2 regions of the Pseudoalteromonas sp. 20-MNA-CIBAN-0454 genome follow, and region 2 is predicted to be linked to the other one. Evidence: riboswitches for the same ligand, from Rfam matches in the RefSeq annotation. Region 2 holds a riboswitch; the other holds the start of a gene.
The links. A riboswitch is a leader RNA that binds a small molecule or an ion and turns the genes downstream of it on or off. The one in region 2 is predicted to bind lysine.
Positions count from the first base shown of each region.

Region 1: linked by a shared signal. The riboswitch ahead of dapA (4-hydroxy-tetrahydrodipicolinate synthase) and the one ahead of lysC (lysine-sensitive aspartokinase 3) in region 2 are both predicted to bind lysine.

Region 1 is NZ_JBEOOB010000012.1:47,805-57,828, reverse strand. It holds gene acnB (bifunctional aconitate hydratase 2/2-methylisocitrate dehydratase) at 1-2,582, opposite strand, end outside; gene AAEZ22_RS07915 (OmpA family protein) at 2,879-3,943, opposite strand; gene AAEZ22_RS07910 (protein adenylyltransferase SelO) at 4,275-5,684, opposite strand; gene AAEZ22_RS07905 (DNA-3-methyladenine glycosylase I) at 5,694-6,392, opposite strand; lysine riboswitch at 6,596-6,793, shown strand; gene dapA (4-hydroxy-tetrahydrodipicolinate synthase) at 6,946-7,830, shown strand; gene AAEZ22_RS07895 (2,3,4,5-tetrahydropyridine-2,6-dicarboxylate N-succinyltransferase) at 7,846-8,586, shown strand; gene AAEZ22_RS07890 (PLP-dependent decarboxylase) at 8,586-9,791, shown strand; gene AAEZ22_RS07885 (succinylglutamate desuccinylase/aspartoacylase family protein) at 9,855-10,024, shown strand, end outside.
Region 2 is NZ_JBEOOB010000001.1:78,113-88,136, forward strand. It holds gene AAEZ22_RS00420 (sodium-dependent transporter) at 1-1,159, opposite strand, end outside; gene AAEZ22_RS00425 (4'-phosphopantetheinyl transferase family protein) at 1,333-2,076, shown strand; gene lysC (lysine-sensitive aspartokinase 3) at 2,053-3,444, opposite strand; lysine riboswitch at 3,520-3,692, opposite strand; gene nhaD (sodium:proton antiporter NhaD) at 3,825-5,072, opposite strand; gene AAEZ22_RS00440 (MksB family condensin complex protein) at 5,304-6,575, shown strand; gene AAEZ22_RS00445 (condensin complex protein MksE) at 6,581-7,129, shown strand; gene AAEZ22_RS00450 (Mks condensin complex protein MksF) at 7,126-9,900, shown strand; gene AAEZ22_RS00455 (DUF4136 domain-containing protein) at 10,010-10,024, shown strand, end outside.

The DNA of each region.
Region 1 (10,024 bases), on a different contig from region 2:
ATGATCACGTTGTCTGCTTTTTTAGTGTAAGCAGGCATGCGATGGAAGTTCAAGTAGCGATATGTATCTGACGCTGTTGCATTGATCTTCGCTGCATATTCTTGATACTCAGCAGCAGTTGGCAATCGACCGATAATTGCCGCAACTGCAGCAAGTTCAGATGATGCTAAAAATACATTTGCACCATTACCTAAACGGTTAGGGAAGTTACGTGTAGAGGTAGACACTACCGTTGCTTTATCTGCAACACGTGCTTGGTTACCCATACATAATGAACAACCTGGAGTTTCTATACGTGCGCCAACACGACCAAAGATGCCATAGTAGCCTTCTTCAATTAGTTGGTCTTTGTCCATCTTAGTAGGTGGAGCAACCCAAAGCTGAGTAGGTAGTTGACCTTTAAAGCCATCTAGTAACTTACCAGCCGCGCGGAAGTGACCAATGTTAGTCATACAAGAACCGATGAATACTTCATCAATTTTCTCGCCAGCAACATCAGAAAGTAAACGCGCGTCATCTGGATCATTTGGAGCACAAAGAACTGGCTCTTTAATCTCAGCTAAGTCGATTTCAACTACGTGAGCGTATTCAGCATCTTTATCTGCTTCCATAAGCTCAGGATTAGCTAACCAGTCTTGCATTGCATTAATACGACGTTCAATCGTACGTACATCGCCATAACCTTCAGAGATCATCCACTTAAGCATAACAATGTTTGATTCTAGGTATTCAGAAATAGACTCTTTTGAAAGCTTAACCGTACAACCTGCAGCTGAACGCTCAGCAGATGCATCTGATAATTCAAACGCTTGCTCAACAGTTAGGTGCTCAACGCCTTCAATTTCTAGTACGCGACCAGAGAACTCGTTGATTTTACCTTTTTTCTCAACTGTTAATAAGCCTTGCTTGATACCGTAGTAAGGGATTGCATGTACAAGGTCACGTAATGTGATACCTGGTTGCATTTCGCCTTTAAAACGAACCAAAATTGACTCAGGCATATCAAGAGGCATAACACCTGTTGCTGCTGCGAATGCTACTGCACCCGAACCAGCTGGGAATGAAATACCTAATGGGAAACGTGTATGCGAATCACCACCAGTACCTACGGTATCTGGTAATAACATACGGTTTAACCATGAGTGAATAATACCGTCACCTGGGCGAAGTGAAACGCCGCCACGGTTCATGATGAAATCAGGAAGCGTGTGATGCGTGTTTACATCAATAGGTTTTGGGTATGCCGATGTATGACAGAAAGACTGCATTGTTAAGTCTGCAGAGAAACCTAAACAAGCTAAATCTTTAAGTTCATCACGTGTCATAGGACCTGTTGTATCTTGCGAGCCAACAGTTGTCATTTTAGGCTCACAGTATTGACCTGGGCGAATACCTGCAACGTTACATGCTTTACCAACCATTTTTTGCGCTAGTGTAAAGCCTTTATCTGATACTTCAGTTGCTGTTGGTACTTTAAATATATCAGTAGCACCTAAACCAAGTGATGTACGTGCTTTGTCTGTTAAACCACGACCAATGATTAGTGGAATACGACCACCAGCACGAACTTCATCTAAAATCACTTCAGATTTAAGTTCAAACTTAGAGATTACTTTATCTGTACCATGCTGCTTAACAACACCTTCGTATGGGTAGATGTCAATTTGCTCGCCCATGTTAAGTTCATCAACATTTAGCTCAATTGGTAAAGCGCCAGAATCTTCCATAGTGTTAAAGAAGATTGGTGCAATTTTATTACCTAGACATACACCGCCAACACGCTTATTTGGTACAAACGGGATATCATCGCCCATAAACCAAAGCACTGAGTTAGTTGCAGATTTACGTGAAGAACCCGTACCAACAACATCACCAACGTAAGCTAGTGGTAAGCCTTTAGTTTTTAATTCTTCTAGTTGGGTGATTGGGCCTACTTCGCCTGGTTTGTCAGGAGTGATACCGTCACGTTCAATTTTTAGCATAGCTAAAGCATGTAGTGGAATATCTGGACGAGACCATGCATCTGGTGCAGGTGACAAGTCATCCGTATTTGTTTCGCCAGTTACTTTAAATACAGTAACTGAAATCTTTTCAGCAACAGCTGGTTTATTAGTAAACCATTCTGCATTTGCCCAAGACTCAATAATTTGCTTAGCGAATGTGTTACCCGCTTTTGCTTTTTCTTCTACATCGTAAAATGCATCAAACATTAATAATGTGTTTGAAAGGCCTTTTACTACGATAGGTGCAAGTGTGTCGTCATCAAGTAGGTCTATCATAGGTGCGATATTGTAACCGCCTAGCATAGTTCCTAATAATTCTGCCGCTTTTTCTTTAGAAAGTAGTGGAGAATTAGTTTCACCTTTAGCAACTGCCGCTAAAAACCCTGCTTTGATATAAGCTGCATCATCAACACCTGCCGGTACACGATTAGCAAATAAGTCGAGAATAAACTCTTCTTCACCAGCCGGTGGAGTTTTGATTAATTCAATAAGATCAGCCGTTTGCTGAGCATCTAATGGCGCTGGTACGATACCTAACGCGGCACGTTCTTCTACGTGTTTACGATATTCTTGTAGCACAATATTGCCCTCTTGGTGACGTGAAAGTATTCGGTAGCGCTTCATAAGCGCAATGTTACCCAATACTTATAGTATTCTAACGCTTAATTATAAAGCTTTTGTAGGTAGATGAAAATCTATCCAGTTCAGCAACTGATTATACCGACTATAAGTATTATGAATAGTAGATAAAGTAAAATCAATTTCTATGAATGTTTATTAAGTAAGAATCATTAGTATTAATTTTTAATTTAAGTTTTTAGTAGGCATAAAAAAACCCAGCATAAAGCTGGGTTTTTGTAATTCAATCGATTTTATTAACGTAAAACTTTAACGTTTTTAATCGTTTTGATATGCGCTTCTACACGACGGTTTTCTTCGTGTGCTGCTTTAGTGTTCGCTTCATTTTTAAGACGCTCTTCACCTAAACCAACTGTAGTAATACGGTCTTCTGCTACGCCATCAGCTACTAATTTTTTAGCTACTGCGTCAGCACGTTTTTTAGATAACCACTTGTTGTAAGATGCTTTACCTACAGAAGAAGTATGACCTTCTAAAAGAACAGTTGTATCTGGGTACTCTTTTAAGAACTCAGCTACTTTATCGATATCGTTTAAGTACTGTGTAGATACTGCAGATGTATTATTAGGGAAAGTCACTAATAAGCTTACAGTTACTTCTTTATCTTCGTATAATGTACAACCTGTGCCATCAACTGCATCTGTCATTGGTGTGTTAGGACACTGATCATCTGCATCTGGAATGTTATCGTTGTCGCTATCTACTGGTGCAACTTCAACAATTACTGGCTCTGGAGCTGGTTGAACTGGCTCTTCTGCTACTGAACTTTGACCAAATAAGTAGTTAATACCTAGTTTAGCGTTCACATCGGTATAACCACGGTCAAGACCTTGATAAACAGATGTTTCTGCGTTAACAAATAAGCCGTCTGTAATGAAGTGCTGGTAACCAACACCTGCGTTTAAGAAAGTATTATCTGTTGCTACTTTTACTTCTTTAATACCAAATAAACCATAGAAAGGACCGCCACCAAAGTGGTAAAGTGCATCAACACCAAAACGCTCGCCGTCTACGTCGTTACGATTACCATTAGGAATCGGATTTTTAAGAAATGCATTAAAGTCCATATCTGCATACTCAAGACGTGCACTCCAGTAATCACTGAAACGGTAGCCAACTTCAGCACCCCAACTTGCAGATTCATTAACTTCCAAGTTTTGGTGCATGTTTAAGTTTTTCCAAGATGCATCGTAATAGTCACCGAACACACCAATGTAAAAACCTTCAGTTTTTTCTGCTGCAAATGCTGATGCGCTAGTTGCAGCTAACGCGATTGCGATTGTAAGTGATTTTAATTTCATTGTTTTCTTCCCATTTTAACAATTAAAAAATATAGCTAATTCTTTCTAGCTCAACCAGTTTTATTAATATTACCTGATCCTTTATTAATCAATACTTAACAAAAGATAAATTAATTCGTTTTCAACACTCTATATACAAGTATCAGTAAGTTTAGGACATATTAATTACTTTACCCAACCCCTAGATAATAAATACTATCGCTGGTATCTAAATTTATTAAATAACCATACCGACTTCACTAGCTGAGTTTATATTTCTCTCAATAATAAATCATCACTGCAGCCGCTAAATGAGCTTTTATGATCAGCAACTTAAATTTCAATCTAATAATTAAGTACCACAAAAAGTATAATACTCTTTATCACTGCTAGGTGCATCCTGAAATTTTGCCAATTTGTCAGTATTTTCATAAGGTGTGTGCATAACCTGCATAAACTCATGCAGTAATTCACTTGAGCCAGCCTTATTATACTCACTAAGTATTTTTTCGATCACATGGTTACGAGGAATAACTCGCGGATTAGCTGCCCGCATTACGGTATAGCTGCGATCATCGGTGCGTTTTTGCCACTTACCGGCCCACTGAACTAATGCCTCTGGTATGCTCATTGTACCTGTTAAAGACTCGGTTAGTGCATCAAACGTGTTGGTATAGTCGAGTTGGTGCTCTTTTAATAACTGTAATAGCTCTGCAATTAACTCTTTATCGGCTGTATCTGTGCCAGCTAAGCCCAGTTTTGTTGCCCACATTGCACTAAATTCAACATTAAATTGCTCAGCAAAACCATCTATTATTGGGGTCATTAACGCCACAGCTTGTTCGTCGTCATCATTTACAAGCGGTATTAAACTCTCAGCTAAGCGGGCGCAGTTCCAGTTAGCAATATTAGGTTGATTACCAAATGCATAACGCCCTTGCTTATCAATAGAGCTAAACACGGTATCAAAATCGAAGCTGTTCATCATGGCACATGGGCCATAGTCGATAGTTTCGCCGCTAACCAGCGTATTATCGGTATTCATTACCCCATGTATAAAGCCTACTCGCATCCAACTAACCACCAGCTCAACTTGGTTTTTAATCACTGCAGCTAAAAATGCTAAATAGCGCTCAGGTCCTGTTGCTTGAATTTTTGGGTAATGACGCTCAATAGCTAAGTCGGCAAGGTTTTTAAGCCCTGCAACGTCGCCTTGCGTTGCTAAATACTGAAACGAGCCAACACGAATATGGCTACTGGCTAAGCGCGTTACAATAGCGCCAGGTTGAGGTGGGTTTCTGTACACGGTTTCGCCACTACCAACCACAGCTAAGCAGCGCGTAGTTTTAATACCTAACGCTTGCATTGCTTCGCTCATTATATATTCACGAATTGCTGGGCCAAGTGCACAGCGGCCATCGCCACCACGAGAGTAAGGAGTGGCACCAGAGCCTTTTAATTGAATGTCCCACAACTGGTTTTGCGCATCCTCTACTGCACCTAGAAAATGAGCACGCCCGTCGCCTAAACGTGGTGAAAAATGTCCAAATTGATGCCCTGAGTATCCCAGTGCAACCGCTGCAATTGCTTGCTGTTCGTTGCCGCTAAAAGTACTGGCCCGTAACTCAGGAACTACATTAATATTAAACGCTTTAGCTAAGCTGTCATTCCAAAGTAATAGCTGTGGGGCGGCCACCTTAGATGGGCGATCTTCAATTGCAAAATTGTCGGCTACTTGTCTGTACCTTGGCATTAAATTCATAACTACCCTCTACTGTTGTTGGCTTATACCTACACGATTATCGCCTACACTGTAGGCTATAATTAAGCTTAGCTCTTGCATGCTCAAACCGCTTTGTTGCTGTAATTCATTAAAGAACGCTTGCGCTGCAGTTAACGACTTTTTAGTTTGTAAGCCACCATCAATAATTTTGTGTGCGCGCAAATAACTCTCAACATCCCGCGATAATAAAAAGGTGTCTTTACCCAATGCACGCAAAGTATAAGGGCCGGTATTTCCACCCAAGCGTGCACCGTGTTTTTTTAAGTACGCCCACAAACCAATAATATCTTCACTTGGCCAGTCTGCAATAAACTGACTAAAGCTACCATGTTGCTGGGTAACCTCATGGATCATGAACGCATTTTCGGGGATCGTTTTTACTTTTTTATAATTGCGAACAATACGCTCGTCGCTGGCTTTTTGCTCCAACATATCGGGTGGCATCATTAATAATTTTTCAACGCTAAACTGCCAAAAAACCTCTCTAAAGCCTGCCCACTTGCTGTTAATAACCGACCAGTAAAAGCCACTTTGAAAAACCTTGCGCGTAAACTCTTCCAGCCAATCATCATCACTTAAAGCTACTAATTGTCGCTTAGATGCAGGTTTAGCGAGTAGTTGCTGTAGCATTTGTGTTGAGCCTTTTCGCTCTACTGCTCGCTGATAAATATCATTAAATTTTTCCATCTGCTTGAAACCTTATTTTGCAGTTACAAATTTCGCGCCGCGATTACCCCCTAGTTTAAGGGAAATCGTCCTTATACGTAACCGTTACCAAAATCGATGACACTATCTGCACTTAGCTGCTTGACACCCAGATGGCTAAAATGATTTAATCATCGCACTTACCCTATTTAATTATATTTGTATTGCTAGCAGTACAAATATAAAGGGCTGGAAGAGGTGCGTTATTCAGGTAGCGTATGTTAGGAGCACAAACTCCATTGAGCATACGTAAGGGGAATCAACGCCGAGAAACAACAATATTTGTGTCATTGTTGTTTCGGGCGACTAGGTTGAATCCTAGCGACTGTCACCAATAGCTATTTAAACGTAGCTTATTAGTTTGGTGGAGAGCTTCTGGTCTTAGTATAATAAGGCCGTGCGCCCTATTATTTAAGCCCATTCGCTCTTCGAATTATAACATACCCTACACGTGGGTATTTGTTCGAACGATGTTAATGCGGCTCTTTCCTATATAGCTTCTTAACTCACCGAACATTCTATAAGTTCGCGAGAGATGATCAAAAACTTTAATTTAGATGACTACTCAGTCTGGACGGCGCTCGTTACTCCGTTTAATCAAAACGGTACAATCGACTATGGCACCTTAACCACTTTGGTTGCTGAGCAAGCCGCTGCCAATAATGCTATTTTATTACTAGGCAGCACAGGCGAAGGCTTAGCCTTAACACTTAAAGAGCAACAAGCCATTGTTGAACACGTGTGCCAATTATCGCCTAATGTACCCTTAATGGTGGCTGTAGGTGGTATGAACCTCAAACAGCAATTAGCCTGGGTTGAATACTGTAACCACTTGCCTATTCATAGCTTTTTACTTGGCTCGCCGCTTTATGCAAAGCCCGGTGTAATTGGGCAAACCCATTGGTTTGAAAGCCTTTTAAATATAAGTAAACACCCTTGTATGCTTTATAACGTACCAGGGCGAAGCGCTGTCGATATTCCAGTGGCAACCATTCAAAACCTACAACAACATAAAAACCTATGGGCACTTAAAGAAGCCAGTGGCAACATTGCGCAATTTGAAGCTTACCGTCAAGCGGCTCCTAACTTAGCTATTTTTAGCGGCGACGATGCGCTTATGCCCTACTTTGCCCAAGCCGGCGCTAAAGGGCTGGTATCGGTAGCAGCTAATGCTTGGCCGCTACAAACTCACGAATTCGTACAGCGTAGCCTAAGTGGCCAATACCCCAATTTATTTACTCAGTGGTCAAGCGCAATCAGTAGCTTGTTCACTGTAGCAAACCCCATTCCCGTTAAAGTACTCATGCATTTACAAGGGCGATTAACGAGTTCGTATTTACGCCCACCGTTAACTCACCTCGAATTAACGCAAACAACGTGCATTGAACAAGCAAACAACACCATTTTATCTTGGCATTAAACATAGGTTTTTATAATGAGCTGGTTAGAACTATTAAATAATTTAGAGTCGGGCGCAGTACGCGCAGCATCACAAAACGAAAGCGGCCAATGGCAGGCTAACGTTGCAGTAAAACAGGGTATTTTAGAAGCCTTTAAAAATGGTACAAACACCGAATTTGTCGGTGGCTTTGTTGATAAACATAACTTAGCGCCACAACAGTTTAGTGCCACCGATGGCGTACGTATGGTCCCGGGTGGCTCAAGCGTTCGCCGTGGTGCTTATGTAGCTAAAGGCACTATTATTATGCCACCAGCGTATGTAAATATTGGCGCATACATTGACGAAGGCACTATGGTAGATAGTCACGCTTTAGTTGGCTCGTGCGCGCAAGTAGGTAAAAATGTCCACCTTAGCGCAGCCGTGCAACTTGGCGGTGTGTTAGAGCCAATTGGTGCCAGCCCAGTGGTAGTTGAAGATGATGCATTTATTGGCGCAGGCTGCGTAATTGTTGAAGGCGTAGTAATTAAAAAAGGCGCAGTACTTGCCCCTGGTGTGCGTTTATCGGCCACAATTCCGGTTTACGACTGTGTAAACGAGCGCCAACTTGACAAAGGCGAGCCAATTCCTGAGTACGCTATTGTAATACCAGGCTCTCGCCCTGCTTCAAACGAATGGGCGCGTGCACAAGGTTTAAGCATGTCGTGCGCGTTAATTGTTAAGTACCGCGATGAGCAAAGTGATGCATCATTACTACTTGAAGAGGTTTTACGTTAATGAGCTTTTTGAGCACGGGCGTTAAAACGGCAATTAATGAATTATCAAGCCAACTCGATAGCCCATTTTTTGTTTACGACCTAGATACGCTAAATAGTCACTTGGCACAATTGGTCGCACAAACCGAGGTAAAACTTTGGTATGCGGTTAAAGCGAATCCGCTGTCTAAAATTATTCAATGCTTAGATAACGCCGGGTTTAATTTTGACGTAGCCAGTAAAGGCGAGCTTGAGCAAGTACTTGCTCAAGGCGTTAGTAGCGATCGCGTGCTCAACACCGGGCCAGCTAAAAGCCCAAAACAAATTAAACACTTTATTGAGCGCGGCGTACGTACTTTTGTTGCCGAAAGTCTTAATCAAGTTCGCTGGCTCAATGAGCAAGCCAAGCTACAAAACTGTCAACTACAGGTATTACTGCGCGTACAGTTACGTTGGCCCGAGGGCGAAAAAAATCCACTAGGTGGCGATAGCCTCACGCCATTTGGACTCGGTTGTACAGAGTGGCAGGCACTTAATATTACCGACTATGACGCACTTAGCTTTGATGGCCTGCATATTTTTCAATGGGGAAATATGCTCAGCACGCAAAAACTCAGTGAGTTGTGGTCACAAATGATTGCACCACTTAGCCAACTTGCCCGCGATTTAAATATAAACCTTAAAATTTTAGATTTAGGTGGCGGCTTAGGTATTCCGTATACGCAAAACGACATAACGCTTAATTGGGATGACTTAATAACAGCCCTCGCTAAAATTAAAAAACAGGCGGGCGTTGAAGAGTTATGGATGGAGCTTGGCCGCTATGCCGTGGGTGAATGCGGACATTACGCAACCCCAGTAGTAGAGCGCAAACAAAACTATGGCCAACAACAAGTTATTTTAAGTGGCGGCATAAACCACTTATTGCGCCCAGCCGTCACTAGTCAAGACTTTCCAGCAGCATTACTACGAAATTCAAACACACCAACCCAAGCTATGAGCTTATATGGGCCACTTTGTACCGCACTCGATTGCTTGGGCGAGCACGCATTACCAAGCGATCTAAATGAACACGACTGGTTGGTGTTTAGTCAATGTGGTGCCTATGGTTTTAGTGAAAGTATGCCGTACTTTTTATGCCACGAACTTGCAGGCGAATATGTTTTAGAACAAAACAAACTTAGCTGCCTACGTGCAGCCGAAGATGCCAGTTATTACTTGAGATAATGTACCTAAGATAATGTACCTAAAATAAAGTACCCGAGATAAAATTAAAATGTTGAGATACTCATGATCGCCTCACCAATTAGTCAAGAAAACATCGTCGTTGGTGAAGTTGCCAATGGCCTACCACTTACTATTCCTGTGTATCGTTTAAAAGGCGATGGCACGGGGCCAAGTGTGTATATTCAGGCCAACATGCACGGGGCTGAAGTACAAGGTAATGCGGTAATTTTTCA
Region 2 (10,024 bases):
GTAATTGGTACTGGGTAAATACCATAATAACCAAGCCAAATAACCAATCAAAATTAAGTATTATTAAGCTGGCAAACACTAGCACTACGCCACTAACCAGCCACGTAGCTTTAGTGCGATCAACGCCGTGGTTTTCGACTAAAAACGCCACCGGAATTTCGGTGGTTGATATAGTAGAAGTAACCGAGGCTATCGACATTAATACAAAAAACAATAAACCAACCAATAAGCCAATATCGCCCATGGTGCTGAATAACGCTGGTAAAATGGCAAAAATAAGCTGCCCTTCGCCAATTAATTTACCGTTACTAAACACTTCTACGCCGTTGTGCTGCGCCACATAAATAGCAGGCACAATAAGTAAACCAGCTAAAAAGGCCACACTGGTATCGAGTAGTGCTACGCTGGCAGTCAGTTTTGGTAAGTTAGCACCGGGTTTTAAATACGAGCCGTAAATCATCATACAGCCCACACCTAGCGATAAGGAGAAAAAGGCTTGCCCCATAGCTGCAATAATTAAGTTAGGGTCGAGTATTTGGCTAAAATCAGGTATTAAATACGCTGCAAAGCCATCACTTGCACCATCTAGCGTTGCAATATAAATAATTAAACCAATTAGCAATACTAGTAGCACCGGCATTAAACGCCGTGACCAGGTTTCAATACCCGATTTAACCCCTTTTAAAATAATACTCGCGGTTAAAATAAGCATAAGTGGGGTAAACACAAAATTACGCAGCGCAGAGTCGCTGTGTAAAAATTCGCTAGCGCCGCTAAAGCCTAAAAATGTAGTTACGGGTTCAATAGCATACGACAGCATCCACCCCGCCACTATTGAATAAAAGCTAAGCATTACAATAGCGCCGCCAAGGCCAATATAACCTGCAGCCGCGCCTACTTTAGGGGCTTTATTTTGCCATGCTTGCCTAAGTGCTTTTACCGGATTAGCTTGGGCGTAATACCCTAAATACAGCTCGGTATATAAAGCCGGCAAAGCAAGTAAAAATATAACAATAAAGTAAACCAGTAAAAAAGCACCGCCACCATGATTAGCAGCCTGCGTAGGAAAACCCCATATATTACCTAGACCTACCGCTGCGCCAGCGGCGGCCAATACAAAACCAAGTCGACTTTGAAAACCATCACGCACTTGTGTCATACACCTACAAATCTGTTATTATTTTAGCTGTTGTGAATTAAACCATATTTCATCGCGCCTTAGTAATAAAAATGTACCTAGCGCGCACAACAACTAACAACCGCTCACTATATGTTCAGCTTATGCATACAAGCAGGTAATCGGTATTAAATTTATTATTATTTTGAGCGTTTATGAGTTCACTTTACTTTAAAAACACCCTGCAAATTAATCAGCCTTTTAGTAACAATAAAAGCCCTATTTTATTGTTTGACGCTAAAACGCTCGATATAAGCCAATATAATTTGCCTGATTATTTAAGCCCTTTTGAGCTACAAATAATAAACCGCCGTAAAAGTGTATCGGCCAAGCAAGAATATTTAGCCACGCGATTATTACTTAAGTATTTAGTTATAACCTCGCACCCTAATATGGCGGGCATTAAGCCGTGTAATATAAGTTCAGAGTTTAACCTACAAACAAGTAAATTAGCGCTACACATTAATAACAGCCACACCGTTATTAATACCTGTATATCGCATTCTAATGGTTTTGTTGGCGCTGCACTTAACCCTACAAAAGCCCAGTTTGGTTTCGATATTGAAAAAATAAGCACAAAGCGCCCATTTGAAAAGCTCGCAAAGCATTTTTATCATACCGATGAAATTGCGCTGATCACCAAGCCTGCTAATGCAGAGGATCAAGCTAAACACTTTTTTAGAATTTGGACCTTAAAAGAAGCGCTCGCTAAAGCCACTAGCCGCCCTATTGCCAAGTTGCTAAGCCCTAATGTGTTTACTGAATTAACTTGCGCGCAGCTTAATGCCAGCAGTGCTGTGGTGGGTAAGTTTGATATAAGTGTAGTGAGCGAAAAAAGCACTGACTGGCAGTGCTCTCTTATTAATTTAGCTGTATTAGGCCGCGCAATCGCTCTCTAATAGTCGGCTATGAATAGCTTGCACTACGTTGTCGGATTCGCCTTGCTCGACCAAAAAGCACAAGTTATGCTTACTTGCACCGTGGCAAATTAGCCGTATATTAAAGTCACTTAATACCTGCATTAAGTTCATTTCATGCTGACGTAACTGTATTTCTGAGCCAATAAGCGCCACTAAAGTTAAGTTATTTTCTACCGATACATGGCAAAACTCAGCAAGTTTATCTAAACACCCCTGATCAAGCTCTGGGCGCGATGCATTAGGCGCGTTATCAAGCGTTATTGCTACGCTAATTTCAGAGGTGGTCACTAAATCTACCGAAATATTAAACTCACTTAAAATAGTAAATACTCGTGCTAAAAAGCCACTAGCTAATAGCATTTCTGGGCTTTTAAGAGTAAGTAATATTTGGTTTTTGCGTTGTGTTACTGCGCGGATTCCTGGCAGTTGCGACTTTTCACGCTCAATCCAAGTACCACCACGCTCAGGTTCACGGCTCGACCCTACAAACACATTAATATGGCTGCGGCTGGCGGGTAAAATAGTTGCCGGATGCAATACTTTTGCACCAAAGGTAGCCATTTCGGCAGCTTCATCAAAACTGAGGCGTGCAATAGGCGTGGCTTTTACGCATAAACGCGGATCGGTACTAAAAATACCCACTACGTCAGTCCAAATATGTACACTTTTGGCATGAATAGCCTCGGCCAATAATGCCGCGCTGTAGTCTGATCCACCGCGCCCTAAAGTGGTCGTTTGGCCGTGCTCGTCGCTGCCAATAAAGCCCTGTGTAACAATTACTTGATCGTCTAACAGCGGAATAAGTAATGCGCTTGCTGCTTGTGCAGTAGCTGCAACATTAGGAGTTGCTTTACCAAATTGACTGTCGGTTTTAAGCACTTGACGCACGTCAAAGCGTATTGCATTTAAACCTTTTGAGCGCAGCACTTGGGTAAATAAATAAGTTGATAATCGCTCGCCAAAACTTAATAGCTCGTCATGTAGCGCTTTTGTTTGTAACGTTTGGCTGGCTAGTTTTTCAAATGCCGCTAACGTCTGGGCAAAGCCCTGCTCTAAATCGGTATCTAAACTCAATTCAGCTAAAATAGCCTGCTGAATCGCTAGCACACCGTTAATATGCGCTTGGCGCTCATCTTCGCTAAGGCTGCTATTGCACAGCTCAACTAAATGATTAGTGACTCCTGCGCTGGCGCTTAGTGCAACAATACGCACGCTTTTATCTGCTACTATTATTTTACTACTGTGATCCATAGCTGCAAAGTTAGCTACGCTGGTGCCGCCAAATTTAGCAACGGTATAATTTGATTTGTTGCCTAATACTACATGTGGCACTGATTGGGTTGTCATTTCGTCTCCTTTCACGGCATCCAAACCGTAATAAAACAAGAAGAACTTGGCAGCAAATATAAGGTAAGAAAATTCACTGCCAGAAGCTCTCCACCTATATTGGTGACAGTTTTGAGGATTCAGCCCCATAAACCGAAAAACAACGACGACGACGTGTTATTTTTCTCGGCGAGTACTTCCCTCTTTAATGCTCAACGGCGTTCGTCACCTCACATTAAATACCTAAGTATCGCACCTCTTCTGAATGTTGTATTAATGGCTATTTCAGCAATCACTAATAAAACAAAACCCCAGCAATATATTGAAAAGCTCAATACTTTACTGGGGCTTTGAAAGTTATCGTTTAGACATCTAGCTGTCAAGCACTTTAATAACTAATATTAAACAAAACCAGCCATAAAATAGGAGCCGGTATAGCCTACGGTGTAACAAATTAATAAATAAAACGACAAACGTAAGTAGTTCATAAAGGTCAGTTCTTTAACTTTACTCATGGCAATAATACCCGCCGCTGAGCCTATAATTAACATAGAGCCCCCTACGCCTGTGGCATAGGTAAACGACAGCCAATGCTGTTGTGTCATTACTATATCTGCTTTTAATAACGCGGCTGTAAGTGGTACGTTATCAACGCCTGCCGACAATATACCCATTAAATAGTTTGCGTATTCAGGTGCCATTATTGTGTACAGGTCGCTAAAGTGGCTTAACATACCAACTTCTTTTAGCGCTCCTACCAGTAATAATACACCTACAAAAAACAACAAGGTGTCGTATTCTATTTCACGAATGAAATCTATCATGTCTTTGTTTATGTCTTTTTTGCGCATTAAAAATTGCGCTACTAAAAACATCATAGACAAACCAAACAAAAAGGTAAGCAATGGCGGTACACTGTATAAAACACTCAGTGTTAAGGTAGCAATAACCGTAGATAAGAAGATAACTGCAATTGTAATATCGGTTTTTTCAATGCGTTTTTGCTTCGTTTTAGTAAAGTCGAGCTGGCCATTTAAGCCAATTGACAACAGTGCGGCTAACAGCATCACACTTACAAATGCTGGCCCAATTAACAATAACAAATTGCTAATAGTTACTTTGCCATCTAAAAATATCATTAACGTGGTTACATCGCCGGTAATTAACGACACACCACCGGAGTTAACCGCAAAGATAATCAGCGTGGCGTATCTAATTAGCTTTTTGGCTTCAAGTTTTAATGATAAAACCACCGCTAAAGATATAAGCGTAGCGGTTACGTTATCGGAAATAGAAGAGAATATAAATGCAAAAACACCAACCAAAAACATTAACTTACGTTCGCTAATTCGTTTTGGCATAATCCGGTTAACAATATTTTCGATAAACCCTTTTGAGTTTAAATAGGCAACAAAGGTCATTGCCGCCATTAAAAACAACCATAAGGAGGCAATTTCTAAAATATTATGATTAAGGAGTGATTGAATCGTATCAGGGCTTTGCCCATTAATAGGGAAGATAAAAGAGATAATCCAGCAGAGCGTACCAAAAAAAAGTGTCGTTTTAGCTTTGTTTACGTGGATTATATCCTCAATAACGATCAGCAAAAATGCAATCGCTATTAAAGTCAGGATAATAGAGGAAACCATGATAATTGAACAACCTTTGGAATAATGTAAAAATTGAACCTATGAAGAAAATAGAGCCGCACATTTCGTGTGCCTATTTTCGGTGCGGATGTTATCACTATGACCTGGTAAAAACTATTATTAAATCGTTGTAAAAACGAATACCATATAGCTATCAGCGCTATTAAAATTACGAATAACTAGCTTATTTAGCTACTTATTTAACAACATACTAGGATGTATAAACGCCTTATGATCCCAGCTAAAAAGCTATTAAATACCCTTAGCGAACATTGGGGGGTGCTAGAGCTATTATTTAAACGTTTTAAAATGGCCGACTTTAGTATTAAAGATTTGCAAAATGCCATTAAACAAAAACAACCTACATGGCATAACGAGCGTATTTATAAAGAAACTAATCGCTTGTTAAATCAAGATATTATAATTCCTTTAGCGAAATCTTCGCAGCTTGAAATAAACCGTGCCATTGCCGACTTTGCTACATTTTTACTGCAAGAAGAACATTTAGGTTTAGCACAAGAAATTAGCGTATTAGTAGAGGATTTAGCCCGCCTTGGCGATCGCTTAGCTAACGCGGGCGAAGTGGAAGACTTTGACGACTTACGCCGTTTTAGCCGTATTATGGATGATCGGGTGCGCAAAATAATGAAACTGTACGCACACAACGAAAACGCCATTTTAAATATTGTTGAGCAAGCTAAATCTAATAACGCGGTGCAATCGCTGCAAAAGCGTTATAAAGCGGTAATAGAAGCGTTTGACGAATACATAGAGCCAATGCTAGAAATGGTTGATATTCGAGGCGATTTTCATGCCTGCTTTAACCTTATAGAGCAGCAAATTAGTACACAAATACAACATATTGAGCAATCGGGTAAAGCATATACCGACAAACGCATGCTAGAGCAATTACGTACCCGTATTCTCGAAATGCATTTAATCGGCCGCGAAAGCCTGCGTAAAAGTGCCGACATGCTTATGCCACTGCGTGAAGAACTACGCCGTAATAACTTAATTACCCGCCAAGCTGCAAAAGTGCTTGGGTTAGTGCGTAAAAATGGCGTAGACAACATGCTAACTGCGGTGCAACCGCATTTTGTGAGCGACGCACAGCGTTACTCGCTGGGGCAACAACGCCATATAGTTGCCTATATGGCAAGTTTGGTTGAGTTTGAGCATCAAGAATATCAATTGCCTGATCAGCAAGATGTACCGCCTTTTCAAACGCCAAATATTCCCGATTACAACGATGTTAAAAGCAGCTTTGCAAAACGCTTCAATACAAAACGTAAAAAGCCGCAACCATTGCTGCAATTTTTAGACGAAAGTTACCCCGATTTAGATGCCGAAGAAATGCTGTTTTTGTATCAAAAATTAGTAAGTGACAACGAGCTTGAAAAAAGCCAAAGCGATGAAAAAGCGCGCTTTAAAATTGCCGGTCAGTATTTTTCTCTTTATCCCTATAATTCACAGCCGCAAACACCTAGTAAGGCAGATGAGTAATCACCATGACACAAATAAACTTAAACGAGCTTACCCACTTACAAGCAATTAATAAAAAATTAGTGGCGGGTTATCATATTTGCGAACAAGACAACCTAATGTGGCAAGAGCTGGATCAAAACATAGACGCGTACAGCGCGCTATTTAGCGCCCTAGGTAATGAGCTAAAACACGACAGCCGTGGCTTTTATTACTTTAGCAGCGACGAAAGTACACCCAATATGGGCAAAATATCCCGTGCTATTGCGCTCACTATTTATATTTTAATTGAGCACTACGCCAACACCGGCAAAGACCCAATGCGCGCCTTGTTCGACGAAGTAAACGATTTAGAGTTAATGCAAACCTTAGTGCAAATTAACAAACACTTGTTTGATCAACTAGAGATATTTTCGGGTTCAGATCTGCGCAAAGACGTGTACCTGCGCATGGTACGCTTAGGTTTGGCACGCGAAGTAGAAGCAGGCTTTATGCTACAAGCCCCTATCCATCGCTATATAGATGCCTTAATGGAAGTAAACGAAGAAACCTACCTAACAGAGGACGAGGAATGAAAAATTTATACGGACTAAGTAAACTCGCCCTACTCAATACCGCAGGTTACGCAAAGTGTGTGATCCCGCTGGATAAAAGCAGCTCTATTTGCGCGCCCAACAATACGGGTAAAAGCTCAGTAATAAATGCCCTGCAATTTCCGCTTATTAACGATTTACGCCTAACCGAATGGGATGGCCACGATTTAGACGAAACCCGAAAGTTTTATTTTTCGTCAGATCAATCCTACATTTTGCTTGAAGCAAATTTGCCCCATGGCTCAGTAGTGATTGGTGTAGCGGGTTTGGGGAAAATTGCCGGTTATGCGCATCAATATTTTTGCTACCAAGGCAAGCTTGATTTAGAGCAGTACACCCAAGGTAAAACCATTATTAAATACACTAAGCTGTTCAGCCATTTAAAACAGCTTGGTTACAACCCCATAGAGCTAAAAGCGCAAGAACTAAACGCCCTACTCACCGGCGGCGCAACCCCGTTTGACGACGAGATCAACTTAAAAATGATCCCGCTTAATAACGTTCAAGATTCGACTATTTATAAAGAAATATTTCGCCGTATTCTTAACTTACATAAACTCGGTGCCGCCGATGTAAAACGCTTTATGCTACGTGTATTTGAGCGCCACATGTCTAACTCTAAGGTCGACTTTTATGAAGTGTGGCGTCGCTCGTTCGATAAAGTAAACCGCAGTAAACGTGAATTGCACGCCCTTGAATCGATGCAAGAGCCCATAGCGGCGCTTGAGTCGATGCTAGAGAACCAAACCGTTCTAAAAGGTAAATTAGCGGCTTATGCTCCAAAAATTGACCAAGCACTCATTGATTTTGACAACTACCAAGAGTCGCAACTAGAAGAGCTAGCAATAGCACTTGAAAACATAGAACACGAAAAACACGAGTTTGAACAAAAGCAAAGTTTGTACGTACAGCAGTCGCGCGATATAGAGCGCAGGCAAACGCAAATAGAGCAATGGTTTTTAGATTTTAACGCACTTAAAAACGAATTTGAACTGGTTAACAAAGCCACGCTTAAAACGAGCCTTACCCAGTTAAAGCAAGACTACGAGTCGCTTTCACACTCTATTACCAGCGCACAAGGGCAAAGCCTGCATACACTTGACTACCGTATTAGCGAAACCCAAAAACAAATTAAGAGCTTAAAGCTACAACTTAAAAACTTGGAGTTTAATTTATTTACCCGCATGCGCGAAGAGCTGTCGTTAAAAGAAGTGGAAGAAATTTCGCGCATTTTAAACCCCGACATGCTCTCGTTTGCAACCACCAGCAATGGCGACATAAGCATTGATGACGAAGACGCATTTAGTGCGTTTTTATCGCACTTAAGCGAAAACGTAAAAGGCGGCGTGCTTAGCTTACCTGGCGCGAGTATTAAGCTTAAAAAGCTCTCCCCTGTACAAATGCAAAGCGGCGAAAATAAAGAGCAGCTAACCGCTCAATTAAGTGCCCTTGAGCATGCTTTAAAAGAGTTTAAGCAACAGCACGATGTAGCTGCAAATGTGGCCGATAAGCAAAAAGAAAAAGACACCTTGTACGATGAACTAATGAGCGCCGAGGCCGCCCTTAAACGTTTAGAGCAGTTTGACACTATGCTGCAATCGGCTGAAGCACAAACCATGCTAAAAGAGCAGTTGTTAGCTGAGCGCGATCAGGTTGACGACTACCTACAAGACATTCAAAAAAATAGCGGCTCAATTAGCGACAGACGCTCAATTATTAAATCAAAACAGGCGCAAATTAATCGCCAATCAGATCGTCTGCGCCAAGTGAAAAGCGAACGAATTGATCACACGCTTGATTTATACAGCGGCAAAGTTACCCCTTACATGATAGAGGTAACAATAGACTTTGATAATTTAAGCGACCTAGTGCACCACTTTAATAAAGACTGCCAAGAGCTGCGTAACTTTGAGATAAACGTACGCAATACCTATTTGCATATTTATAATGCCGGTATTACCAAGTTTGATAACGAAAACGATGAGTTTAGTAAGTATCAAAAACTCATTAGTGCGTTTCATAACATTGATAACGAACGCGATGCCGTTGAGCGTCAAGGCCGTGTGGCCCTAACAGAAGTAGCCGCAACCATTAAAGGCCTACGCGAAGATTTAGACCGCCTGCGCCGCGAAATGAACAGCTTTAATAAAGGCATTAGCCAGCATCGTATTTCGAACCTGCAAGCATTTAAAATTAATGTAATACCGCGCAAAATGTTAGTTGATAGTATAGATACTATAATTAGTACCTCGCATCAGTTTGAGCAAGGGGACACGCTGGATTTACTCAGCCAAGAACCGTATAGCGAAAGCGCAGTAAACGAGGCGAAAGATCATTTAATTAAGCTCGCCTCCGACAAAGCTGGCCTTACCCTCACCGATTTATTTGATATTCGTTTTGAAGTAGTCAATCGCGCAGGCGATACCGAACACTTTGACAAAATAGACTCGGCGGGTTCAAACGGTACGCGCATAACTATTAAGTTATTATGTGGTATGTTGTTTATTCGCTATTTGTTAAGCTCACAAGAACAAAATTTATACCGTATACCTATATACATAGATGAAGCCGCCGACATTGATCCGCAAAATCAAAAGGCAATTATTGAAACCGCACTTAGCTTTGGCTTCGTCCCTATATTTGCCTCAGTTAAACCACAAACAAGCTGCGATTATATTGTGCCAATTCGCTCAGTTAAAGACGGTGCACAAAACTGGGTAGACGAAAAAGACTGGATAGAAGTTGAACATTAAGTAATTAATCAATGGTTCAGCTATAGCAGCTAAACTGTTGTTAAGCGCTTAAATATCACACTGCCTAACAATGTGTGTTATTTTATAAAAAAGATTAGGAGTAAACTGTATGAAAAATATTTTT